Regions from separate parts of the Cellulomonas sp. CW35 genome, predicted to be linked through region 2. Evidence: riboswitches for the same ligand, from Rfam matches in the RefSeq annotation. Region 2 holds a riboswitch; each other region holds the start of a gene.
The links. A riboswitch is a leader RNA that binds a small molecule or an ion and turns the genes downstream of it on or off. The one in region 2 is predicted to bind S-adenosylmethionine.
Positions count from the first base shown of each region.

Region 1: another riboswitch for S-adenosylmethionine. It lies ahead of ACT17Q_RS15330 (methylenetetrahydrofolate reductase); the one in region 2 lies ahead of ACT17Q_RS02705 (rhodanese-like domain-containing protein).
Region 3: another riboswitch for S-adenosylmethionine. It lies ahead of ACT17Q_RS09250 (hypothetical protein); the one in region 2 lies ahead of ACT17Q_RS02705 (rhodanese-like domain-containing protein).

Region 1 covers NZ_CP199000.1:3,368,702-3,375,272, forward strand. The annotation lists gene hrpA (ATP-dependent RNA helicase HrpA) at 1-2,535, shown strand, start outside; gene ACT17Q_RS15320 (DNA-3-methyladenine glycosylase I) at 3,046-3,675, shown strand; gene ACT17Q_RS15325 (hypothetical protein) at 3,905-4,090, shown strand; SAM riboswitch class I at 4,212-4,308, shown strand; gene ACT17Q_RS15330 (methylenetetrahydrofolate reductase) at 4,348-5,391, shown strand; gene metE (5-methyltetrahydropteroyltriglutamate--homocysteine S-methyltransferase) at 5,448-6,571, shown strand, end outside.
Region 2 covers NZ_CP199000.1:566,133-572,703, reverse strand. The annotation lists gene ACT17Q_RS02725 (GNAT family N-acetyltransferase) at 1-367, opposite strand, end outside; gene ACT17Q_RS02720 (pentapeptide repeat-containing protein) at 459-1,046, shown strand; gene ACT17Q_RS02715 (hypothetical protein) at 1,066-1,482, opposite strand; gene ACT17Q_RS02710 (aminotransferase class V-fold PLP-dependent enzyme) at 1,557-2,999, opposite strand; SAM riboswitch class IV at 3,039-3,152, opposite strand; SAM riboswitch class I at 3,271-3,369, shown strand; gene ACT17Q_RS02705 (rhodanese-like domain-containing protein) at 3,376-3,795, shown strand; gene ACT17Q_RS02700 (O-succinylhomoserine sulfhydrylase) at 3,792-5,045, shown strand; gene ACT17Q_RS02695 (hypothetical protein) at 5,149-5,682, opposite strand; gene ACT17Q_RS02690 (GNAT family N-acetyltransferase) at 5,880-6,571, opposite strand, start outside.
Region 3 covers NZ_CP199000.1:2,013,439-2,020,009, reverse strand. The annotation lists gene sufD (Fe-S cluster assembly protein SufD) at 1-976, shown strand, start outside; gene ACT17Q_RS09275 (non-heme iron oxygenase ferredoxin subunit) at 973-1,305, shown strand; gene sufC (Fe-S cluster assembly ATPase SufC) at 1,328-2,083, shown strand; gene ACT17Q_RS09265 (SufS family cysteine desulfurase) at 2,153-3,439, shown strand; gene sufU (Fe-S cluster assembly sulfur transfer protein SufU) at 3,488-3,964, shown strand; gene ACT17Q_RS09255 (metal-sulfur cluster assembly factor) at 3,961-4,290, shown strand; SAM riboswitch class IV at 4,394-4,511, shown strand; gene ACT17Q_RS09250 (hypothetical protein) at 4,522-5,286, shown strand; gene ACT17Q_RS09245 (NYN domain-containing protein) at 5,375-6,307, opposite strand; gene ypfJ (KPN_02809 family neutral zinc metallopeptidase) at 6,333-6,571, opposite strand, start outside.

The DNA of each region.
Region 1 (6,571 bases), 820 kb from region 2:
GAGCACCTGAACTACCTGCGGGTCCGCGAGTGGCAGGACGTCGTCACCCAGCTGCGGGACCTCGCCAAGGGTCTGCCCGCGGGGCGCCGTCGCGGTCCCGACGAGGCGTCCGGCGGCGGTGGGGAGGGCGGGTGGCCAGCGCTCGCGGACGGTCCCGACGAGGGTGCGGGTGCCGGCGGCCCGCGGCGCGGCGAGCTGCGCCGCGACTGGGACGCCGACGCGATCCACCGCTGCGTGCTGTCCGGGCTGCTGTCGCACGTGGGGATGCAGGAGGCCACCGAGGTCGCCGCACCCGCTCGTCGGGGGGACAAGCGCCCGGCCCGGCCCGACCGGCGCGGGCGCAACGAGTACCTCGGCGCGCGCGGCGCGCGGTTCGCGATCTTCCCCGGCTCGGGGCTCGCCCGGAAGCCGCCCGCGTGGGTCATGGCCGCCGAGCTCGTCGAGACGTCCCGGCTGTGGGCGCGCGACGCGGCCCGCATCGACCCCGCGTGGGCCGAGGAGCTCGGCGCGCACCTGGTCAAGCGCACCTACTCCGACCCGGCGTGGTCCACCAAGCAGGGTGCGGCCATGTGCACCGAACGCGTCCTGCTGTACGGGCTGCCCGTCGTGGCCGGCCGCCGGGTGCTCTACGCGACGGTCGACCCGGAGGCCGCGCGCGAGCTGTTCCTGCGGCACGCGCTCGTGCAGGGTGAGTGGACCACGCACCACCAGTTCTTCCACGAGAACCGGCGGCTGCTCGCGGAGGCCTCCGAGCTGGCGGCGCGCGCCCGCCGCGCGGACCTGCTGGCCGACGAGGACGCCCTGTTCGACTTCTACGACGAGCGGGTCCCCGCGGACGTCGTCTCCGCCCGGCACTTCGACCAGTGGTGGAAGACCGCGCGGCGCCGCGACCCCGACCTGCTGACGTACTCCCGTGAGCTGCTCGTCTCGTCCGACGCGGACGCGATCGACGAGTCCTCGTTCCCGTCGCGCTGGCCGCAGGGCGACCTGTCGCTCCCGCTGACCTACCAGTTCGAGCCCGGCACCGAGGCCGACGGCGTCACCGTGCACATCCCGCTCCCCCAGCTGCCGCGCCTGACGCCCGACGGCTTCGGCTGGATGGTGCCGGGGCTGCTCGACGAGCTCGTCGTCGCGACGATCCGCGCGCTGCCCAAGCCAGTGCGCGTGCAGCTCGTCCCCGCACCCGACGTCGGCCGCGCGGTGGCCGCCTGGCTGCGCGAGAACACCGCGACCTGGGCCGACACCGTGCGCGCGGGCGACGCCGCGCCGTCGTTCCACGACGCGTTCCGCTCCGCCGTCCGGGCCGTGCGCGACGTGGACGTCCCCGCCGACGCGTTCGACGACGACCGCCTGCCCGCGCACCTGCGCATGACGTTCCGCGTGGTCGGGGACCGTGGCGGAGTGGTCGACGAGGGCAAGGACCTCGCGGCGCTGCAGCACCGGCTCGCGGACCGCGCGCAGGACGCGGTCGACACCGCCGTGAAGGCCGCGCTGCGGCAGGCCATGCGGGAGGCGGGGCTGGCGGCCGACGAGCCCGCGCGGCCTGGTCCGCGCGCGCGCCCGGACCGCGGCGATGCCCGCTGGTCGGACGCGGGTGCCTCCGAGTCGCGGCACGCGAGGGACGGCTCGTCGGGGCCGGTCGCCGAGTCCGTGTCGCGCGCGGGCCTGACGACGTGGCCCGCCGACCTCACGCTCCCCGAGGTCGTCGAGGTGCGCTCGGGCGCGACCGTCGTGCGCGCCTACCCGACCCTGGTCGACGAGCGCACGAGCGTCTCGGTGCGCACGCTCGCCGACGCGTCCGCGCGCCCCGCCGCCGCGCGCGCAGGCCTGCGCCGGCTGCTGCTGCTCGACGTCGGGCTCGCCCCGGCCCGCGTGACGTCCCGCTGGACGGGTGCCCAGGCGCTCGCGCTGGCCGCCAACCCGTACCCGAGCCGCGAGGCGCTCGTCGAGGACGTGCAGCTCGCCGCGGTCGACGCGCTCGTCGACGAGCACCTGCGCACGCGCCCCGCCGAGGCGGGCCGCACCCCCGCGGACATCCGGACGCCCGAGGACTACGCCGCGCTGCGCGCGTTCCTGCGCGACCGGCTCGAGGACCGGGTGCACGCGCTCGTCGGCGTGCTCGTCCAGGTGCTCACCGCGTGGCGCGAGCTCGAGGTAGAGCTCAAGGGGACCTCGAGCCTCGCGCTGCTGGCCACCGCGTCCGACGTGCGCGAGCAGTCGGCGCGACTGGTCCACGCGGGATTCGTCGTCGAGACCGGCGCGGACCGCCTGATGCACCTGGTGCGCTACCTGCGTGCTGCGCGGTACCGGCTGGGCAAGGCCGCCGAGAACCCCGCGCGCGACGCCGACCTGGCGTGGCAGGTGCACGACCTGGAGAACGCGCTCGCGGCTGCGTCCGGGGCGGACCGCGCGCAGGTCGCGATGGTCCGCTGGCAGCTCGAGGAGCTGCGCGTGAGCCTGTTCGCGCAGCAGCTCGGCACCCCGACCCCGATCTCGGCCCAGCGCGTCCGCAAACAGCTCACCACCCTGACCTAACCCCAGCGGATCACGAGAACCCGCCGATCGGAGCTGGACGCGGTGATCGCGGACAGGGCGTCAAGGTCGTCGTCCCCGAGAAGCGCCGACGCCGCGGTGGGCGCCCACACCCCACGACCAGATCTTCTCGCTCCCTCCGAGACAACCTCGGAATCAGCGTGTCCACCTCACGGGGTCAAGCCCCCTCGGCGAACCCACTCCCGCCCACCCCGTGGTTGCTCCGGGTTCGCGCGCGCATACCGCGAGCAACCACGGTCTCGACCCAGCCACCGCGTGTCTCCTGGCTCGGGGATCTCGACAGCGACCAGCCCGGCACATGGCCGAGGTGGCCGGTCGTCGCCCCCGCGGATGCTACGGGAACGGCGCGTCTGAGCCGTAGCACCCACGACGTCGGGGTTGCGGAGCGGGACCGGGCCGACGGGGGGGAACGGGGTTCGGCTGACGGCCTGGCGTCCACAGTGGGCGCGCGAGGTCTGCCGCGCGTGGGCGGGAGACGGCAGACTCAACCGCATGGACGACACCGTGACGGCCGACACCCCGCTGGCGGCCGTGACCGCTCCGGCGCCCGTGACCGCTCCGGCGCCCGTGACGGGGCGGTGCTTCGGGGACGGGGACCCGCTGTACGAGCGCTACCACGACGAGGAGTGGGGTGTCCCGGTACACGGCGAGGAGGCGCTGTTCGAGCGGATCGCGCTCGAGGGCTTCCAGTCGGGGCTCTCGTGGATCACCGTGCTGCGCAAGCGCGAGTCGTTCCGTGCGGCGTTCGCGGGGTTCGACCCGCGGGTGGTCGCGGAGTACGACGAGCACGACGTCGAGCGGCTCCTCGCGGACGCGGGGATCGTGCGCAACCGCCAGAAGATCGAGGCGACCGTCGCCAACGCGCGCGCCCTGCTCGCGCTGCACGCCTCCGGCCGCACGCTCGACGCGTTGTTCTGGTCGTTCGCGCCGGACCGCACGCAGCACGTGCGCCCGGCCTCGTGGGCGGACGTGCCGGCGGTGACGCCCGAGTCCCGCGCGCTCGCGCGCGAGCTCAAGTCGCTCGGCTTCCGGTTCGTCGGACCGACGACGGCGTACGCGGCGATGCAGGCGTGCGGGCTCGTCGACGACCACCTGGCGACCTGCCCGTCGGTGCGTGGGTGAAGTCCCCGGCGGCTGCGGAGACGGATGCGGTGGGTCGTGGCGTTCGGGTGACCCGGCGCGAGAGCAGATCCGCAGGTCAGCGCACGTCGGCCGGGACGGGTCACGCGATTACCCGCGGCGTCCGGCCGTCCCGGTGCCGCCCGCTCGGATGAACCCGGGACGTGCTCTTCTCGGGTGATCCGGCTGTGGGGACTTCGCCTGATCGTGCACGGCGGTTACAGTCCTGCGCATGACCGAGATGCCCGACCACGACGGCGGCCTGGACGCCGTCCGCGGTGCGCGGGAGGCGCTGGGCGGGTCGGTCCCGCCGGACGCGCAGGTCCTGCAAGCGGTCGAGGCCGGTCTGCTGTCGACGGTGACGGGCACCCAGCCGTGGGGCGAGATCCCGCACCAGCGCCCGCGTCCGCTGGCCTGACCCGCGGAGCGTCCTTCCGCCTGATCTGCGACTCTCCGGCGACGCGTCCGCTGGGCGGCCCGCCCGTCTCGCAACGTGAGAAGTCGTGGTCAGCATGTGGGCTCCCGGCCTACGATCACGCCAACCATCCAGAGCGGCCGAGAGACCTGGCTCGTCGACGCCGCAGCAACCCCCCTCCGCGACGAGGGTGTGGGTGCTTCCGCCAGGACCGATGGAGTGGACATGTCGCAGACCCAGTGTCTGAACGGCCCGCCGGCGTGAGCGCGGCGACCGTGAACCCGCCCGCGGCGCAGCCGCGGCTCGACGACGCGCGCGCCGACGGTGCGAGCAGCGCGACGCGCCCCGGCGTCCCGACCGGCGCGCACGTGGCCGCCGACCCGCGGCCGCTCGGCACGCTCGACCGCCCGACGCTCTCGTTCGAGTTCTTCCCGCCGCGCAACCCGCAGGCCGCGCCGCGCCTGTGGGAGACCGTGCGCCAGCTCGAGGCCGTGCACCCGGACTTCGTCTCGGTCACGTACGGCGCGTCGGGCAAGACGCGCGAGACGTCGCGCGCGTTCGTCTCGCGGCTGCTGCGCGAGACGTCGCTGTCCCCGATCGCGCACCTCACGTGCGTGGGCACGAGCCGCGAGGAGATCACGACGATCGTCGAGGAGTTCCTCGACGAGGGCGTGCGCTCGTTCCTGGCGCTGCGCGGCGACCCCCCCGCGGGCCAGGCCGACTGGCAGGCCCACCCGGACGGCCTGGAGACCGCGAGCGCGCTCGTCGGTCTGCTGCGGGACATCGAGTCCCGCCGCTGCGGTGCGAGCCCGGCGCAGGCCGTGCGTGCGCGGGTGCGGCCGCTGTCGGTCGCGGTCGCGGCGTTCCCGCGCGGCAACGCGGCGACGGGCGGCACGCGCGCGCAGGACGTCGCGTCGCTGCTCGCCAAGCAGGAGGCGGGTGCGGACTTCGCGATCACGCAGGTGTTCTACGACGCCGAGTCGTACCTGGGCCTGGTGGCCGAGGCGCGCGCGGCGGGCGTGGTCATCCCGATCATCCCCGGGATCATCCCGTTGACCGACCCGGCCCGGCTGCTGCGCACGCAGGAGCTCACGGGTGTCCCGGTGCCGCGCGACCTGCTCGACGCGCTCGGCTCCGCGGACGACGCGTCGGCGGCGCACCGCATCGGCACCCGCGCGGGTGTCGACCTCGTCAAGGGCGTCCTCGACGGCGGCGCACCCGGCGTGCACCTCTACACGTACAACAAGCACGAGGCCGCGCTCGACCTGCTCGAGGGCGCGCAGCTGGACGGCTCGACACGCTGAGGTCGGCGCCCACGTCCCCCGAACCCCGCACCACCACGACACGAAGGCTGGACCCCATGAGCGAGACCCCGCAGTTCCCGACCGGCTCCGTGCTCGGCTACCCGCGCATCGGGCCGCGCCGCGAGCTCAAGAAGGCCGTGGAGGCCTTCTGGGCCGGGAGGTCCACGGCCGACGAGGTCGAGGCGACCGCCGCGGCGCTGCGCCGCCGGACGCGCGAGCGCCTCGTCGAGCTCGGCCTGCCGAAGGACACGGCCGCGATCCCGAGCGCGTTCTCCTTCTACGACCAGGTGCTCGACGCGACCGCGGTCGTCGGCGCGATCCCCGCGCGCTTCGCGGACCTCGTCGGTGAGGACGGCACGCTCGACCTCGCGGCGTACTCGACGGTCGCGCGCGGCCGTGGCGACGACCTGCCGCTCGAGATGACCAAGTGGTTCGACACCAACTACCACTACCTCGTCCCGGAGATCGGCCCGGAGACGACATTCTCGTACGTCGGCACGCGCCCGGTCGCGGAGTTCGTCGAGGCGCTCGCCGACGGCGTCCTGACCCGCCCGGTGATCGTCGGCCCGGTGACGTACCTGGCGCTCGCGAAGGCGACCGAGGGTGCGCCCGCGGATTTCGCGCCGATCGACCGGCTGCACGACCTGCTGCCCGTGTACGCGGACCTGCTGCGCGACCTCGCGGCGGCGGGGGCCACGTGGGTGCAGCTCGACGAGCCCGCGCTCGTCTCGGAGAGCATCGACGTGCCGGTCGAGCGTCTGCTCGCGGCGACCGCGGACGCGTACCGCGTGCTCGCGACCGAGCTCGCGCGCCCGCAGCGTCCCGCGCTGTTCGTCGCCGCCCCGTACGGGGACCTGGGCGCCGCGCTCCCGGTGCTCGCGGGCACCGACGTCGAGGCGATCGGGCTGGACCTGGTCAAGGGCACGGCGCCCACCGAGGCGGTCCCGGGCCTGGAGTCGAAGACGCTCGTCGCGGGCGTCGTCGACGGTCACAACATCTGGCGCGCGGACCTGGACGCCAAGCTGCAGGTGCTCGAGCAGCTCGAGGTCATCGGTGCGGGCGCGGTCGCGGTCGGCACGTCGACGTCGCTGTTCCACGTGCCGCACGACACGGCGGACGAGCCGAACCTGGACCCGACGCTGCGCTCGTGGCTCGCGTTCGCGGACCAGAAGGTCGCGGA
Region 2 (6,571 bases):
CCCACGTCTCGAACGCGTGCGTCAGCAGGGCGAGCTTGCACGCGGGGTTGACGTGCGTGCCCCACACCGCGGGGTCGTAGAACGTGTGCCCGACCTCGAGCCGGCCCATGCGCAGGTCGACGTCGTAGAACGAGGTCGACCCGAGCACCGCGCCGGACTCGGCGTCGAGCACCGCGAACGCGTACCGCCCGGGCGTCGCGAGCGCGCGCTCGACGTCCTCGAGCATGTCGTCGGGCGTGCGGGGAACGGGCGTCGTCATGCCGCGCCAGACCCGGTCGTCGACGAACACGACGAGCGCCGCCGCGTGCTCCGGACCGAGCGGGACGAGGTTGACCCCGGGGGCGTCGAGCGTCAGGTCGTGCTGCACGGGCCGCATCGTGCCATCCGGCGCACGTGCGGTTCGAGCCCTTTGCGCCCCGTGGACGGCCGGGGACGGCCGCGGGTGGCAAGGTGGGCCCATGCTGCTGGACGCCGGAGGCGACTACGACGGGCTGACGTTCACCGACGAGCGGTTGTCCGGGCAGGACGGTCGCGAGGCGCGCTTCCTCGACTGCACGTTCGTCGGCTGCGTGCTCGACGACGCGGAGCTGGCGCACGCGCGGTTCGTCGACACCACGTGGACGGGCGTGCGGGCGAGTGCGCTCGACCTGTCGAGCACCGCGTGGCAGGACGGTGGGTGGACGGACTGCCGGCTCGGGGCGGTGCAGGCGTACGGGTCGCGGTGGACGCGCGTGCACGTGTCCGGCGGCAAGCTCGACTACCTCAACCTGCGCGACGCGACGCTGGAGGAGGTGCGGCTGACGGGGGTCGTGGTGGACGAGCTCGACCTGGCGCGGGTGCGCGCACGGCGGCTCGTGCTCGAGGACTGCCGCGTGCGGCGACTCGACGTCACCGGCGCGACCCTGACCGACGCGGACCTGCGTGGCGTGCGCGACCTGCAGCACCTGGACGGCGTCGCGGGGCTCGCGGGTGCGACGATCACGTCCGAGCAGCTCGTCGAGCTCGCGCCGGCGCTGGCCGAGCACATGGGTCTGCGCGTCCGGTGACGGACCGCGCGCGGGCGCGTCAGGCGAGCGTCATGGCCAGCGCGGTCGCGGTGAGTGCGGCGGGGTCGTCGGGGCGCACGCCCACGGCCGCGAGCTGGCCGAGCCCGACGACGGCCGCGAGCGCGACGGACGAGCGGCGGCGGGCCTCGTCGGGGTCCTGCCCGAGCTCGACGAGCAGGTCGGCGAGGTAGTCGACGCGCCGCTGGGACACCCGTGCGACGACGTCTGAGACGCCCTCGGCGGCGGCCTCGACGTACAGGCGCGCGCAGTCGCGGCGCCGGCTCGCGACGGCCGTGAACAGGGCCTCGACGCGGTCCCGGGCGTCGCCGCGGCCGTCGCCGTCGACTCCCGCGCGGGCCTCGTCGCGGTCACGACGAACGTGCGCCTGCACAACCGGCGCGGCCGCCTCTACCTGCTGCCCGTGCGTGCGCTGCACCCGCACGTCGTGCGGAGCATGCTCGCGCGCGCCGCGCGCGTCCTGACTCCCTGACCTCTGCGGCGCCGCTCGGCTCAGTCGAGCGCAGGACCGCACGCCGCCGCGGCGGTCGCGGCCAGGTGGTCCAGGCCGTGCACCGCGAGCAGCGGACGCGTGTCGTCGACGACCGCCCAGCAGCCGTCCTCGACCGCGTACCGCGAGCGCGGCCCGTCCGTCACGTACGCGTGCAGCGCCGCGACCAGACGGTCGACGGCCTCGCTCGGCGTCCCGACCCCCACCGACGCGCGGATCGCACCGCCGCTCGCACCCAGGCGGGACAGCAGCGGGTGCGCGCAGAACCGGCCGTCACGCACACCGATGCCGTGCTCGGCCGCGAGGTACGCGGCGACCAGGCCGGGGTCGTGGTCCTCCACCGTGAACGTCACGACCCCCACGGGCTCCGCCGAGTCGGGCCAGATGCTCGCGACGCGCACACCCGGGACCCGCTCGAGCCCCGCGACGAGCCGGCCCCGCAACGCCCGCTCGTGCTCGACGAGCGCCCCGGCCGGCAGCGCCGCGAGCGCGTCGCACGCCTCCGCCAACGCGATCGCACCGATGACGTTCGGCGACCCGGCCTCGTGGCGCGCCGGGGCCGGCTGCCACACGGTCCGGTCGGCCCGCACGTCGCGCACCGCACCTCCCCCTGCGAGGTACGGCATGCCCGTGTCGAGCCAGTCGCGACGGCCGACGAGCGCGCCCGCGCCGAACGGCGCGTACGTCTTGTGGCCCGAGAACGCGACGTAGTCGGCGCCCGTGCGCGCGAGCGAGAAGCCGCGGTGCGGCACGAGCTGCGCACCGTCGACCGCGACCCGCGCACCCGCGGCGTGCGCGATCTCGACGACCCGCTCGACCGGCAGCGCCTCACCCGTGACGTTGGACGCGCCCGACACCGTGACCAGGGCGTACGCGCGCGCGGTGAGCTCCGCGCGCAGCGACTCGAGGGTCGCGGCGACGGTCTCGGCGATCGGCAGGATCGTCGTGCGACGGCCGTGCGGGTCGCTCGAGCGCAGCCACGGGAGCAGGTTCGCGTGGTGCTCCAGGTCGAGCACCAGCACCCGCTCACCGGTCGGGACGACCCCGGCGAGCAGGTTGAGCGAGTCGGTGGTGTTGCGGGTGATGATCGCGACGTCGTCCTCGCGCGCGTCGACGAACCGCGCGACCGCCTGCCGCGCGGACTCGTACAGCGCGGTCGACACCTGCGAGAGGTACCCCGCGCCGCGGTGCACCGACGCGTACAGCGGCAGCACCTCCGCGACCCGGTCGGCGACGGCCTGGAGCGCCGGTGCGCTGGCGGCGTAGTCGAGGTTCGCGTAGACGCGCTGCGTGCCGTCGACGAGCGGCACCGTGGTGCTGCCCCCGACCACGGGCAGGAGCGGCTGGACGGCGGACACGGTGGTCGCGCCCGTCGTCGTGCCGGTCGTCGTGCCGGACGTCGGGGCCGTCGTCGGACAGGACGTCGTCTCGGCCAGTACGGTCACGGGGGTACCTCCGTGGATCCGGGGACCCCGGGTCCGGGCATCCCGCGCTTGCCGGCACCGGTCGGTGCTCGGCCTGGTCGTCACCCGGGGCACCCCACCGCGGAGGAGGGTTGCCGGCCAGCGAGCCGGGGCTTCGCGCTGGCGCTCATGACCTGACCGAAAGGGTGGCGAGCCGAGCGAGCGGCTGTCAACGCGGACACCCGTCCGTCTCGCCACGCGGAACGCGTGTCCACGAGGTGGATGTGGCCGACGAATCGGCGTTACAGTCCTCGCACCATCCAGAGCGGCCGAGAGATCTGGCTCGACGACGCCGCAGCAACCCGCAGGCCCCGCGCCTGGCCGAGGGTGCTACCGCCAGGACCGATGGAGGAGCGACATGGCCGGACCCTACGCAGGCGACCTCACCCCGCAGCAGGCCTGGGACCTCGTGGCGTCCGACGAGCGTGCGCTGCTCGTCGACGTGCGCACCGAGGCCGAGTGGCAGCAGATCGGCGTCCCCGACGCCGCCGACACGGGCGGGCGCGCCGCGTTCGTGCAGTGGCTGACCCCGGTCGGCCCCAACCCCACGTTCCTCGACGAGCTCGCGGCGACCGGGCTCGAGCCCGGCGACGGCCGCCCCGTCGTGTTCCTGTGCCGGTCGGGCGTCCGCTCGGTCGCCGCCGCGCAGGCCGCGACCGCCGCGGGCTACGGCCCGGCCTACAACGTGCTGCGCGGGTTCGAGGGCGACGTCGGGCCCGACGGGCACCGCGGTCACTGGGGCTGGCGCGCCGAGGGCCTGCCCTGGCGGCAGGCGTGAGCCCGTACGCCCCCGGCCCCGGCGACTGGGACGCCCGGCGGGTCGACCGCTCGACGCTGCGCCCGGACACGCTCGCGGTGCGCGGCGGGCACGTCCGCTCGCAGTTCGGCGAGTTCGGCGAGGGGCTGTTCCTCACGCAGGGCTTCACCTACGACTCTGCGGGCCAGGCCGAGGCCGCCTTCGCGGGCGAGGTCGACCGGTTCCTGTACTCCCGCTACAACAACCCGACCGTGTCCACCTTCGAGGAGCGCCTGCGCCTGCTCGACGGCGCGCAGGCCTGCTACGCCACCGCGTCCGGCATGAGCGCGGTGTTCACGGCGCTCGCCGCGCTCGTCGGCTCGGGCTCGCGGATCGTCGCGGCCCGTGCGCTGTTCGGGTCGAGCGTCGTCATCTTCGACGAGATCCTCGCGAAGTGGGGCGTGCGCACCGAGTACGTCGACGGGCACGAGCTCACGCAGTGGGAGGCGGCGCTCGCCACCCCGGCCGACGTCGTGTTCTTCGAGACGCCGTCGAACCCGATGCAGGACCTCGTCGACATCGAGGCGGTCTCGCGCCTCGCGCACGCGGCCGGCGCGGTCGTCGTCGTCGACAACGTGTTCGCGACCCCCGTGTTCTCCCGCCCCCTCGACCTGGGCGCCGACGTGGTCGTGTACTCCGCGACCAAGCACATCGACGGGCAGGGCCGTGTCCTGGGCGGCGCGATCCTCGGCTCGGCGGACTTCGTGGGCGGGCCGGTGCAGACGCTCATCCGCAACACCGGGCCCTCGCTCTCGCCGTTCAACGCGTGGGTCCTGCTCAAGGGCCTCGAGACGCTGTCGATCCGCGTGCGGCACCAGGCCGCGTCCGCGCTGACGCTCGCGCGCTGGCTCGAGGAGCACCCGGCGGTCGAGTCCGTCCGCTACCCGTTCCTCGAGTCGCACCCGCAGCACGACCTCGCGCGGCGGCAGCAGACCGGCGGCGGGACGGTCGTGACGTTCACGCTGCGCACGCCCGAGGGCGCGACGCCGGAGCTCGCGAAGAAGACGACGTTCGGTGTGCTCGACGCCCTGCGCGTGGTCGACATCTCGAACAACCTGGGTGACGCGAAGTCGATCGTCACGCACCCGGCCACGACGACGCACCGCAAGCTCGGCCCCGAGGGGCGCGCCAGGGTCGGCATCGGTGAGGCCACGGTCCGCTTCTCGGTGGGTCTGGAGGACGTCGAAGACCTGCGCGACGACCTCGACCAGGCTCTCAGCACGCTGCGCTGACCCTCCGCCACCACCTCTCCGCTGGGGACCCCACCACCCCACCCGGCCGACGCCGGGGTTGCTCCGGCTCCGACGTCCCGGAACCGGAGCAACCGCGGGGTGGTCAGGTGAGCGTGCGGGCCAGGGCGGCGGCGTGGCGGCGCGAGCCGCCGACGAGCGCGAGCTCGACCCGGTCGACGCCCGCGCGGCGCGCGACGTGCGCCGCCTCGGCGGCGAGCGTGTCGAGCGGCGCGACGAGCATCGTCGCGTCCACGTGCCACGCGAGGTGGCTGAACGCCGCCGCGTAGGCGAGGTGGCCGCGACGACGAGCCGCGTCGTGCGCGTCGTCGGCGACGACCGTCTCGACCTCGAGCACGACGGTGACGTCGCTGCGCGGGCGGCCCAGCGCGGCCATCTCACCGTCGAGCATCGCGACGAGCGCGCGCACCGCCGCGTGCGTCGGCAGACCCGCACCGTGGCGGACGCGGATCACGTCGGCGCGGGCGGCCGCGAGGGCGAGCGTCGTGGGTACGAGCGTCGAGTCGTCGATGACGAACTCGGTGACGTGCCGCGGGGTGGCGGCGGCGAGCGCGACGGCGGCGGGCCGCGCGGGGGACGTCAGGTCAGGGGTGCGCACGTGCGCGAGGGGCTGAGCCACGGGAGGAGGTCCTCGGGTCGGACGGGGTGCGCGACGAGGGCCAGGGGGCCGCGGGCGCGCGCGAGCGTCAGCTCAGCGACAACACACCCGGACCGAGAACATGGCGGACAGGGTAACCACGGCGGCGCGGTTGTGACCACCCCGCGTCCACGATCCGGCAGCCGTCACCCCGGGACGTCACCACCGCCGCGTCGAGCTCAGCGGAGCGCGCGCCCGAACCAGAGGGTCAGGAAGTCGTCGGCGTGGTCGGTGTACGGGGGCACGGGCCGGTAGCCCGCGGACAGGTACAGGGTCACGGCCTCGGGCTGACGGATGCCGGTCGCGAGCACGGTGCTCGTGAACCCGCGGGCGAGCGCGTCGTCGTGCGCGGCGGCGAGCAGCGTCCGCGCCACGCCGGCCCCGCGCGCCGCGTCGCTCACGAACATCTTCTTGAGCTCGGCGCTCCCGTCCGGCTGACCGGGGCGCGGCGCCCGCAGGGACAGGCAGCCCACCGGCACCCCCGCGACCCGCGCCAGCCAGGTGGTGAGCACGCCGACGCCCTGGCGGGCGTCGTCGGACGCGAAGCCGAGGTCGGGCGCGTCGGGGACCAGCTCCGGGTAGCGCTCGACGTTGAACGCCCACATCGCGCGCCGCAACCCCCGCGCCTCGTCGTGGTCCCAGGGCACGGTCTCGAGCGCGACGTCCGCGGCACCGGTGGAGCGCCGCGACGAGGTGCGGGGGCCCGCGGGGACGTCCTTGGCGAAGCAGCGCGAGAGCGGCTCGTCGGCGTACTCGGCGTAGTTCGGGATCGAGCGGTACCCCAGCGAGAGGTACAGGCCGATCGCCTCGGGCTGCAGGACGCCGGTCTCGAGGACCAGCCGCGTGCAGCCGTGCGCGGGTGCGAGCCGCT
Region 3 (6,571 bases), 1.4 Mb from region 2:
CGGCAAGCCGGGCGACCGCGCGGCGGCCGTCGCGTGGGCCTCGGCGCCGCGCGCCACGCTCGTGACGATCCCGCGTGAGGCCGTGACCTCGAAGGTCACGTCGATCCGCATCGAGGGCGTCGAGGGCGCGGGCACGCAGGACGCACCGCTCGAGCCGAGCGCCGCGCACCTCGTCGTGAAGGCCGAGGCCATGTCGCAGGGCACGGTCGTCATCGACCACGTGGGCCACGCCGCGCTCACCGAGACGGTCGAGATCGTCGCGGAGGACGGTGCGCACCTCACGGTCGTCACCGTGCACGACTGGGCCGACGGCTCCGTGCACGCCGCGTCGCACCGCCTCGAGGTCGGCCGTGACGCGACGGTCAAGCACATCGTCGTGACGCTCGGCGGCGACGTCGTGCGCGTGACCCCGGACGCGCAGTTCGCCGGCGAGGGCGGCTCGGTCACCATGCTCGGGCTGTACTTCGCGGACGCCGGCCAGCACCAGGAGCACCGGCTGTTCGTCGACCACGCGGTGCCCAGCTGCGTGAGCCGCGTGACCTACAAGGGCGCGCTGCAGGGTGCGGGCGCGCACACGGTGTGGGTCGGCGACGTGCTGATCCGGGCCGAGGCCGAGGGCACCGACACGTACGAGCTCAACCGCAACCTCGTCCTCACCGACGGGGCGCGCGCGGACTCCGTGCCGAACCTCGAGATCGAGACCGGGCTGATCGAGGGCGCGGGGCACGCGTCCGCGACCGGCCGGTTCGACGACGAGCAGCTGTTCTACCTGCGGGCCCGCGGCATCCCCGAGCCCGACGCGCGACGCCTCGTCGTGCGCGGCTTCTTCGCCGAGCTGGTGCACGAGATCGGTGTCCCGGAGGTCGAGGAGCGGCTCATCGCCGCGATCGAGGCCGAGCTCGAGGAGTCGATGTCCGTGCTCGACCAGGTCGCCGTCGAGGGCAGCGACGCGGGTGCCGTGGTGGAGCAGGCATGACCGCACAGCTCGCGTGCTACGCGTCCGACGTGCCCACGGGGGGCACGCTGCGCGTCGAGCTCGAGGGCGAGACCGGGACCGTCGAGGTCGCGATCGTCCGCGACGACGACGGCGAGCTGCACGCGATCAGCGACATCTGCTCGCACGGCGCGGTCTCGCTGTCCGACGGCGAGGTCGAGGGCTGCACGATCGAGTGCTGGCTGCACGGCTCGCGGTTCGACCTGCGCTCCGGCAAGCCGCTCGGCCCGCCCGCCGTCACCCCCGTCCCCGTCTACCCGGTCACGCTGGACGGCGAGCGCGTGCTCGTCGACGTGGACCGGACTGTCTGACCGTCACCGAGGAGCAACCCGCATGACCACCCTGGAGATCCGCGACCTGCACGTCAGCGTCGAGACGAAGGAGGGCCCCAAGCCCATCCTGCGCGGCGTCGACCTGACCGTGAACAGCGGCGAGACGCACGCGATCATGGGCCCCAACGGCTCGGGCAAGTCGACGCTCGCGTACTCGCTCGCCGGCCACCCGAAGTACCAGATCACGGGCGGCTCGGTGCTGCTCGACGGCGAGGACGTCCTGGCGATGTCCGTCGACGAGCGGGCCCGCGCCGGCATGTTCCTGGCGATGCAGTACCCGGTCGAGGTGCCGGGCGTCTCGGTGTCGAACTTCCTGCGCACCGCGAAGACCGCGATCGACGGCGAGGCCCCCGCGCTGCGCTCGTGGGTCAAGGACGTCCGTGCCGCGATGGAGAACCTGCGCATGGACTCGACGTTCGCGGAGCGGTCCGTGAACGAGGGCTTCTCGGGCGGTGAGAAGAAGCGCCACGAGATCCTGCAGATGGAGCTGCTCAAGCCGCGTCTCGCGATCCTCGACGAGACCGACTCGGGCCTCGACGTCGACGCGCTGCGCATCGTGTCCGAGGGCGTCAACCGCGTCCGTTCGACGACCGACGTCGGCGTCCTGCTGATCACGCACTACACGCGCATCCTGCGCTACATCACGCCCGACTTCGTGCACGTCTTCGTCGACGGCCGCATCGCGGAGGAGGGCGGCCCGGAGCTCGCCGAGCGCCTCGAGAACGAGGGCTACGACCGGTTCCTGGTCAACTCCTGACCTCGTGCGGGTGCCGGGCCGCTGCCCGGCACCCGCGCACCCCACCCGTCCACGTCGAGGGGATCCGCAGTGAGCACCACCCTGGAGGCCGCCGAGCTCGCGGCGGTGCGGGCCGACTTCCCGCTGCTCGAGCGCACGCTGCGTGACGGCAAGCGGCTGGTCTACCTCGACTCGGGGGCCACGTCCCAGAAGCCCGACGTGGTCCTCGACGCCGAGCAGGACTTCTACCTGCAGCGCAACGCCGCGGTCCACCGCGGTGCGCACCAGCTCGCCGAGGAGGCGACCGAGGCGTTCGAGGACGCCCGGGCGCGCGTCGCGTCGTTCGTCGGGGTGTCGCCCGGCGAGCTCGTGTGGACGAGCAACGCGACCGCGGGCATCAACCTGGTCGCCTACGCGCTGTCGAACGCGACGGCGGGCCGCGGGGGAGCAGCGGCGCAGCGGTTCGCGCTGCGTCCCGGCGACGAGATCGTCGTCACCGAGGCCGAGCACCACGCGAACCTCGTGCCGTGGCAGGAGCTCGCGCTGCGCACGGGCGCGACGCTGCGGTGGATCGGCGTGGACGACGACGGGCGCCTGCGGACCGACGAGATCTCGAGCGTCGTCACCGACCGCACGCGCGTGCTGGCCTTCACGCACGCCTCCAACGTGACCGGCGCGATCACCGACGTGCCCGCGTTCGTCGCCCGCGCCCGCGAGGTGGGCGCGCTCACGGTGCTCGACGCGTGCCAGTCCGTGCCGCACCTGCCGGTCGACCTGCACGAGCTCGGCGTCGACTTCGCCGCGTTCTCGGGGCACAAGATGCTCGCGCCGACCGGCGTCGGCGCGCTCTACGGGCGACGTGAGCTGCTCGAGGCGATGCCGCCCGTCACGACGGGCGGCTCGATGGTCGAGGTCGTCACGATGACCGAGACCACGTACGCCCCGCCGCCGCAGCGGTTCGAGGCCGGCACGCAGATGGTCTCGCAGGCCGTCGCGATGGGCGCGGCCGCGACCTACCTGTCCGACCTCGGGATGGACGCCGTCGCCGCGCACGAGCACGACCTGGCGGGCCTGCTGCTCGACGCGGTGGCGTCCGTGCCGGGTGTGCGGGTGATCGGCCCGACCGACACCGCAGACCGGCTCGCCGCGGTGTCGTTCGTCGTCGACGGCGTGCACGCGCACGACGTGGGGCAGGTGCTCGACGACGCCGGCGTCGCGGTGCGCGTCGGCCACCACTGCGCACAGCCGCTGCACCGCCGGTTCGGCGTGGCCGCCACGGCACGCGCGACCGCCGCGGTGTACACCACCGACGAGGAGATCGCCGTGTTCCGGGAAGCGCTCGCGGGGGTCCGGGCGTTCTTCGGACTGACGGACTGACGGACTGACGGACTGACGGCGCCCCCGGCGCCACGAGAAGGGCGACGTATGAGCAGCTCGATGGAGCAGCTGTACCAGCAGGTGATCCTGGACCACGCGAAGTTCCCGCACGGGCGAGGGCTGGGCGAGGCGGCCGACGGCGCCCGCTCGGCGCAGTCGCACCAGGTGAACCCCACGTGCGGCGACGAGGTGACCCTGCAGGTCGACGTCGACGACGCCGGGGTGGTCCGCGGGCTGCGCTGGGAGGGGCAGGGCTGCTCGATCTCGCAGGCCTCGGTCTCGGTGCTGCACGACCTGGTGCTCGACCAGCCGCTGGGCACCGTCGACACGCTCGCCGCGTCGTTCCGCGACCTCATGCAGTCCAGGGGGCAGGGGCTCGACGACGACGATGCCGAGGAGGCGCTCGGCGACGCCGCCGCCTTCACGGGCGTCGGCAAGTACTCCGCACGCGTGAAGTGCGCCCTGCTCGGCTGGGTCGCGCTGAACGACGCACTCATCAAGACCGGATCCCGGGAGGACGCATGACCACCCCCAGCACTGGCTCACCGACGACCGTCGCGGACGTCGAGGAGGCGATGCGCGACGTGATCGACCCCGAGCTCGGGATCAACGTCGTCGACCTCGGCCTCGTGTACGGGGTCGCGCTCGAGCAGAACACCGCGGTGATCGACATGACGCTCACGTCGGCGGCGTGCCCGCTCACCGACGTCATCGAGGACCAGTCGGCGCAGGCGCTCGACGGCATCGTCGACGGCTTCCGCATCAACTGGGTCTGGATGCCGCCGTGGGGCCCGGAGAAGATCACCGAGGACGGTCGTGAGCAGATGCGGGCCCTCGGCTTCAACATCTGACACACCTCGCACGCGGGCGGTGGACGGCGGACTCGTCGTCCACCGCCCGCGTTCGTGTGACGTCCCTTGCTCGTGCGAGCCGGGCCGCGTTAGCGTCTCCCCAGGTCAAGAGCGATCAGCGAGACGCCCTCCGCGTGCTGGTCCGGCAACCGCGCAACCTCGCGCACGGTGCCCCGGAGGAAGACCGGCCCGGCGGCGACCGCCGCCGGGAAGTGCGAAGGGAGTACGCCCATGAGTGAGAAGTTCCTGCGCGCCGACGGTCTCGTCGAGCTGCGCCCCGCCCCCGCGGCGGTCGCGGAGGCGAGCCGGACCGGTGTCGACCTCGTCACCCGCGGGGAGCTGTGCACCGCGTGCCTGGTCGGCGACTGGGGTCTGTCGCTGCTGAGGGTCGCCAAGACGCTCTGCGACGACTGCACCTGGCTCGAGTCCGAGGTCTCGCGGCGGGCCGGAGCGGCACGCTCGCGTGCGGGTCGGACGGCCGGCGACGGGGTCGTGCAGCTCGCCGGGCTGTCCGACCCCGACGACGCGTCGTGGGCGCCCGTCCGCGCCGCGCTCCAGCTGCGCGACGCGCGCCTGACCGAGCTGCTCGACGACGCCGCGGCGTCGGGTATGGCGGTCGTCGAGCTGGACTCGGTGCGGGATCACGATCGCACCGTGCGAGCGGTCAGCCGGCAGGACGCTCTCCGGTCCGGTCTGCTCGACGACTCGGCGGAAGCACGAGTGCGTCTGTTCGCGGAGTGGCTGCGTCTGCTCGCTCCCGAGGACCACGCCGTGCGCGCCGACGTGCTGGCGGACGTCCCGGCGCTCGCGCACGCCCTGCGCGCGCACCAGGTGGGAGTGATTGCGGCCTCGGTCCGCGCTGACGTCGACCGGGTGGGCCGGGAGACGGCCCGAGCCCTCGCGACGGTGACGCGTGCGCCGCTCGCGCTGGGCGCCGTCGTGAGCCGTCTCGTTCGGGTCCGCCTGACCCGTTTCGCGCGCGCGGCCCGCGCGTAGCACCGACGCATCGCGTGGGTCCGGCTGACCTGCGTGGTGGGGGTCGCACTGGGCCGCGCCACGCAGGTCAGCCCGGCGCGGCGTGCGCTCAGCCCTTCTTCGACTTGGGGGCGCGCAGCCGGAGCCACCGCGCCTGGCCCTCCTCCCGGAGCTCGACCTGCCCCTGGCGTGAGCGCACGAAGTCCGTGAACGTCGCGAAGCCGAGCGCAGCCTCGTTGTACCGGGGGTCGAGCCGCTTCATCTGCTGCTTGACCGCCGACGCCTGGCTCCAGCCGTCGGCGTCCTTCGCGACCAGCCCGAGTGCGCGTGCGAGCAGCCGCGTCGCGACCGGACCGCTGATCGGCTGTGACGACGTCTCGGGCTCGGTGCGCGTCGCGGTCGTCGCCGTGCGCGGAGCGGTCGTCACGGGCGAGGCAGCAGCGTCGTCCGGGGCGCCCGTGACGACGGTGTCGTCGTCCTCTGCCTCGTCCGACTGCCGCACGGCCTCGTCGTAGTACTCGAACTCGTCGCACGCGGAGATCAGTGCCTTGCTGGTCCCGCCCGGCACGCCGACGCCGACGACCACGCGCCCGAGGCGCTTGCACCGCTGCGCGAGCGCAATGTAGTCGGAGTCGCCAGCCACGATCACGACGTGCGTGAGGTCGGTGAGACGGAACAGGTCCTCGAGCACGTCCACGGCGAGCCGGATGTCGGCGCCGTTCTTGGTACCGGACGCAGGGAAGAGCTGCGTGAGGTCGATCGCGCGGTCCACCAGCTGGCGCCGGTACGCCGCGTTGGCCGGCACCGACCAGTCGGCGTACGCGCGGGTCACGGCGAGCGTGCCGAACGACGACGCGTAGTCGAGGAGCGCGCTCACGTCGACCCGGGCGGCGTCGAGCCGAGGGGCGACGTCCTTACCGGCGTCACGCGCGTTGTCCTTGCGCCACGAGCCGTCACCGTGGAGCTGGTCGTAGCGGGAGATGACGATGTTGTCGAAGTCGAGATAGACGCCCACGCGGGCGGAGCTGTCGTCGGTGCTCATGCCCGGAGTCTGCCCGATGCGGGCGTCAGAGCGTGTCGGCGGCGAAGGTGTCGCACGCCGCGAGGTCGCGCTGCTGGTAGCCGGTGGTGAACCAGCGCTGGCGCTGCTCGCTCGAGCCGTGGGTCCACGAGTCGGGGTTCACACCGCCGCCCGACTGCTGCTGGATGTGGTCGTCGCCCACGGCTGCGGCCGCGTCGATCGCCTGCGCGAGCTCGTCGGCGGTGATGGGCTTGAGGTAGGTGACACCGGTGTCGGGGTCCTCGG